Regions from separate parts of the Veillonella sp. ICM51a genome, predicted to be linked through region 1. Evidence: a T-box and tRNA genes for the amino acid it is inferred to sense, from the RefSeq annotation. Region 1 holds a T-box; the other holds one or more tRNA genes.
The links. The T-box of region 1 lies ahead of thrS (threonine--tRNA ligase). A T-box ahead of a tRNA ligase gene usually reads a tRNA of that ligase, here a tRNA-Thr.
Positions count from the first base shown of each region.

Region 1 (3,218 bases):
AAAATCTAAAGATAACTGTCCAGTATATAAGAGGATTTTTTATACTAAATTATTATTGACCAAATATCGTTAAATCCATCAAAAAATGATAGATAAATAATCAGATATATCAACAATTATATAATTAGTTGCGTTCTTTAATTTCAATTTTAATGGAATTGAAGAATTCGTCAAATGGAACTGTACCCAATTCGTCGCCACCGTGTTTACGTACGTTAACAGAATTGTCTTCCATTTCTTTATCGCCAACAACGAGCATGTAAGGAACTTTTTCCATTTGTGCTTGGCGAATTTTGTAACCAATTTTTTCGTTGCGATCGTCTACTTCTACGCGAACGTAGTCATGGCGCATTTGTTTTGCCAATTGGTTAGCGTATTCCACGTGTTTTTCGGAGATAGGTAATATTTTCACTTGAACAGGTGCCATCCAAGTTGGGAATGCACCAGCATAGTGTTCAGTCAAGATACCGATGAAACGTTCCATGGAACCGAAGCATGCACGGTGAATCATGATAGTACGATGTTTTTGACCATCTTCACCGATATATTCTACGTTGAAGCGTTCAGGCAAGTTCATATCCAATTGGATAGTACCACATTGCCATGTACGGCCCAAGGAATCTTCGATATGATAATCGAGTTTAGGACCATAGAACGCGCCGTCGCCAGGGTTGATAACATAATCAATGCCTTTTGCTTCGATAGCGTTACGCAATGCTTCTGTAGCTGCTTCCCAAATTGCATCATCACCCATTGCATTGTCTGGTTTAGTAGACAATTCAACATGATATTTCAAACCAAATTGGCTATAGATACGGTCGAACAATTCGATAACTTTCATCAATTCGGATTGCATTTGTTCAGGCAACATAAATACGTGCGCATCGTCTTGTGTGAAAGCACGAACGCGGAACAAGCCGTGTAGTGCGCCGGACAATTCATGACGGTGAACTAGGCCAAGTTCTGCATAACGAAGTGGCAAGTCACGGTAGGAATGCATTTCGTTTTGGTAAACTAAGATACCGCCTGGGCAGTTCATAGGTTTAATTGCATATTCTTCGTCATCAATGATTGTAGTATACATATTTTCACGGTAATGATCCCAGTGACCAGATGTTTCCCACAAATGTTTATTCAAGATGATTGGTGTGCGGATTTCATCATATTCGAAATCATGATGTACTTCGCGCCAGAAGTTTTCCAATTCGTTGCGTAGAGCCATACCTTTTGGCAAGAAGAATGGGAAGCCAGGACCTTCTTCTTTGATAACGAACAAACCAAGTTCTTTACCAAGTTTACGGTGGTCGCGTTTAGCCGCTTCTTCAAGCATATGAAGGTATGCATCTAGTTCTTCTTTCTTTTCAAATGCTGTACCGTAAATACGTTGCAACATTTTGTTCTTTTCATCGCCGCGCCAGTATGCACCTGCAATGCTTTGTAATTTGAAAGCTTTCACCTTACCAGTAGATGCTACATGAGGGCCTGCACAAAGGTCAACAAAATCGCCTTGTGCATAGCAAGAAATCACAGCATCTTCAGGAAGGTCTTCGATCAATTCTACCTTGTAATCTTCGTTTTTAGATTTGAAGAACTCGATAGCTTCTTGACGAGACATTACAGATTTAGTAATAGGCAAGTTTTCTTTTACAATACGGCTCATTTCCTTTTCGATTTTAGTCAAATCTTCAGGAGTCAATGTATGTTCCATATCGATATCATAGTAGAAACCTTTATCGATAGCAGGACCGATAGCTAATTTTGCTTCTGGCCATAAGCGTTTAACTGCTTGTGCCATAACATGAGAAGCTGTGTGACGTAATGTGTGTTTACCACCATCTTCTTCAAATGTTAAGAAGGCTACTTCAGAACCATCTACGAGTTCTTCACGAAGATCTGTTAATTCTCCATTTACATTGGCTGCTAACACTTTTTTAGCCAAACTATTAGACAATTTTTTTACTGCTTCCCCAAGAGTAGTGCCAGCAGCGTATTCCTTTGCACTACCGTCAGGTAAAATGATTTTTACATCTGCCATTTTAATTTCCTCCAATTTATGAACTAGGATAGTCGGTTTTAGGTAATAAAAAAAGACCCTCTATCCCTACAAAACAAGGGACGAAGATCATTCGCGGTTCCACCCTAGTTAATTCACCGCATCACAAGGATACAGTTCATTCACTTCATTAAGCCCGATAACGGTGGCTGCCGTATTTGCCTACTTAGGTTCGACAAATCAGTTTAAAGGGGGTAACTCTAATATATGTGTAAGGCATTTCCAGCATCTGCCTCTCTCTGGTACACAGGGATATGAGAATCATGTCCTTTGCATCACTTTTACTAAGATATCTTATCATAGGTACTAAAAAATTTCAACTATATAAGTACCTCCTAAAAAATAGAACAGGCCTGTTCTATTTCTAAAGATACGCATACACATCTCTCTAAAAATTACTACAGGCCTGTTCTATTTCTAAAGATACGCATACACATCTTCCCCAAAATTAGTACAGGCCTGTTCTATTTCTAAAGATACGAATACACATCTTCTAAAAATTACTACAGGCCTGTAGTATTTCCAAGAACTATCTATTTACGTTCAAAGTGCGCAGATAGCATAGATCCAATTACTTTTTCAATTTTAGAGTTTGTAATGTCTGGGCCCTTGAATAGGATCAACATTACGTCATCGGAATTGTCTTGTTTAGATACCATCAAGACGCCGCTACCACGAGCACCATTATCGTCGTAATCTTTTGCAACAATAATTATGTTGAGGTAATGGTCTTTCATGTATGTATATACTTTGCTTTGTTTAGCGGAGTTGCCGATGCTGCTCGCCATACCCATAGCACGATTGAATACGATAGCATTCGCATTGTGCGGGTTATTGCGAAGTTGTTGTTTTTCTTCATCATTTAGTGGCAATAGGTTAACCATCATGGATTCGCCCATGCGGCCACGAAGCATAGCTGGCATTGTTTCACGCACGTCTGCAGGAATGTCGTTACTAGGATTGAGTTTTAAATCCTTAGGCACGGTCATGTACAATGTACCCTTGCTGTTTTGGCCTTGTACGGTTTTACTATTGTCGATAGCGCCCATTGTGAAAGTATCTTTAATGATTTCCATTTGTACGCCCAATGGTTTTTCAGGTACACCACGGCTAGCCACTTGAATATCGCCAGATTTAGTTTTCTTAATTGTTTCCACAGACCAAG
Region 1 covers NZ_JAPX01000018.1:1,045-4,262, forward strand. Annotated here, with positions in the region: gene thrS (threonine--tRNA ligase) at 125-2,035, opposite strand; T-box leader at 2,109-2,338, opposite strand; gene HMPREF1504_RS02145 (hypothetical protein) at 2,587-3,218, opposite strand, start outside.

Region 2 (3,218 bases), on a different contig from region 1:
AGCCTTAAGTAAGTCCATCGTAGTTGATGCCGTTGTCGATGACAGCATGGCCTCTAAATGGGCTAGTTGTTTTGTCCATTCCTCATCGATAGGCTCCGTTTTCTTATATATAGTAACTAACTCTTGGCAGTAGTGGATAGAATGATTGAGTGTAAACTGACAAATAGCAGGATTAATACCTAATGCTAAGAGGTCAAAGATATTTTCGAGTACGGGACGGTCTTCAGCAGTAAATTCGCCGTCATCATCTTCGATAGTGAATAGCAATTGATCGCCTTCGGTAGCTAGTAACTTTTCTACCGATTCTTCGCAGGATAGACCGACGCCACAGAGCTCGAGGTCTTCGATATATTTATAGAACCGCGGATGCATATGACAGGTATCGCATAAACTATCTTCGCCTAGTTCTAAGACCACGCGGCACAATCCATCTTCCAGTAGCAACGGACAGGTAGGCTGTTTGTCGCTAAACATGAAATAATAGCCTTCGTCATCGACGGTCATAAATTTCCGTAGGTCTTCACCTAATGGTGTAGGCAGTGTTTGATATAATTTAGCCGTCTCCTCATCTACATCGATAGTCCACTTTTGACAACATGTATGATGACATTGATTGGCTTTGCATTGAAATGTATGGTAAAAGGTTGGATATAAAGAAATCATAGTACTCACTTGTATATATTATTAACTATTGTTTTACTAATTAAATTGTAACATATGCTATCTATTCGTGGGTGTCATTTTAGATTATGATTTTGTTCGTGAAAGTTCTAACTATTGTGTATAATAGTAGTATATGGAATATTTACTAATACTATTTATGTAGGAGGAATTTATGAAATCTATGTTCGTAAAAGGCGGTATTGCATTGGCACTAGCAGCGGCATTTGGGGTAAATGCACCAGTTGTTGATGCGGCTAGTATTGTACCGGTACAACCGACAGTAGCAGTTGTTGATGCTAATCATGCAGCCATTGTAGGCGCCAATACATTGCTCAATGCTTTCATTCAACAACATCCAAAAGCAGCGATTACAGAAATTGCATTTGATGGCGAAGATGGTCAAATTAAATATGAAGTTGAAGGCTTTGATTCAACAGGTAAGTATGAGTTGAAATACAACTACAATACAAATCAAATTGGTGAAACAAAAGAAGGCGCATACAAGGTTGGTTTAGAGAAAAAGGCCTTTGATCCTACTCGTATTTTAACGCCAGACGCAGTTGTAAACTTTGCCTTTGCTCAAACAAAAGGCCAAGCAACTAGCCTTAATAGCTGGTCTGTAAAAAATGAAAAAGGTCGTTTTGTATACGATGTAGAATTTGGTGCCGCTAATCATCAAGAAATTGAAGTACATGTAGACGCTTTCACAGGTGAACTCGTATCTGTAAAAGGCGTAAAATAGGTGTATTTGACATCTTACTGCAATAGGAGTAGGATGTTACTATACACATGCTGGTATAGCTCAGTTGGTAGAGCGGCTCATTCGTAATGAGTAGGTCGTAGGTTCGAATCCTATTATCAGCTCCAACTAATTTTATGAATTTCTGTGAGTATCAATGAATTGGATAGATTAAATAAATATAGATAATACCAGCTTTATTGATACTCTTAGATATTCATGATAGTCTATAAGTTGATTATAATTTGTCCTCTCTAAAAAACCCTTTAGGTTATCGCCTAGGGGGTTCTTATTATATATTAGAGTATGTTAATATATGTCAATATATGTTTAATAGCTTTTTTAGGGTATCTGGAATGTTGCGTTTTGTTGAAAGTATCTAATATATAAAAAAACCCCATTTAGAAATTTGGAGTTGTAGAGGTGAGCATTTGGAAGAAAATAGACCTGATTTTAGAGATATAAAATCATTTGAAGAATTTAACAGATACTACTGGTATCGAGAAGAGCTTTCACAAATTTGTAAGTACCTTGGATTAGAATACAGATGTACAAAAAAAGAATTAAATCATATTATAGAACAATATTTTAAGGGAAATAGAGTAGAAAAATTTTTGAGGAAAAGAAATAAAAATCAAACCGAAATAATAACCCTAAATACATCATTACTTGAATGTGGGTTTTCCTTTAATCAGAAATTTCGTGATTATTTTTCAGCTGTAACAGGTGTTAATCCCTTTAAATTTAATGCTGATATGGCAACAGCTTGGCGAAAAGTAAAACGGGACAACAACATAAATTTTACAATCCAAGATATGATTAAAATATACTATGGAGAGTCAGACTACGCCAAGTATGATAATTCAGCTTGCCAATGGAATCAATTTCTAAAGGATTTTTGTGCAGATGAGTTTAGCAATCATTACTCTAACAAGTTAAAAGTTGCGGCTATTCTTTGGAAAGAAGTTAGAGATTCAAAAAATAAAAAGATTTATTCACGGGGACTTCTAAAAGAATATAGCTACAAAATAGAGGAGTACTGTAAGTAAACAACTTCAAGTTTGTCGAAGGGAATATAAAGTATTAAAGACGATAGAAATAAAAAATCTATCGTCTTTTCCATGCCTATTTTCAATTTATATTGCGAGCAATAAATAGGGAAAACTCGCAAGAGTTACTAACCAGTATTTCAAATTTATTTTTTAAAAATTACAAATCTATTGGTAGCTTTTTGGTAGCTAAATATAGTATTTTTTCTAAAAATTTACTCATGAATGATCTAGCTGTGGGTCATATTGAAAAAATTAGTATTTAATAATATGGGAAATGTTGCATGCTATGGGCTTTCACAGAAATCAGCAGACATAATATGAATTGATGATTCATGAATCACATTTGTAAAAATTCTATAGAAATTTAGCCGAAAATTCATATATATTTCATGCAATAAATTGAGCTGTTCTGATATCTTAATTTGCATCTCATACGCGGTGGCTAAGATGGTCTCAGTTAGCCGCCATAGGCCTAGGTGGTAAACAGATGTGATTGTACATAGGTTATATTCCATAGCTTATATGCAATTAACTATTTGAAACTTAGGAGGACATGATGAAGAAATCTATCGTAAGAACTAGCCTTGCATTGGCAGTAGCTGGTGTATTAGGCACTAGCGTAGTTGCTTATGCAGCAGAAGCCCCACAAGTACAACCTGTGCCGGTAGTAAAAGAAGCAGTACAAACTGCACCAGTAGTAAAACAAGAAGCAACAGCACCAAAAATTGATGTGTCTGCAGCTATTAAACCTGTAGCAAATGAAA
Region 2 covers NZ_JAPX01000041.1:37,513-40,730, forward strand. Annotated here, with positions in the region: gene fliB (flagellin lysine-N-methylase) at 1-663, opposite strand, end outside; gene HMPREF1504_RS07185 (PepSY domain-containing protein) at 836-1,405, shown strand; tRNA gene HMPREF1504_RS07190 (tRNA-Thr) at 1,455-1,530, shown strand; gene HMPREF1504_RS07195 (SAP domain-containing protein) at 1,834-2,451, shown strand; gene HMPREF1504_RS07200 (hypothetical protein) at 3,008-3,218, shown strand, end outside.
Region 2: it has a tRNA-Thr gene. The T-box ahead of thrS (threonine--tRNA ligase) is inferred to sense a tRNA for this amino acid. The anticodon was not compared.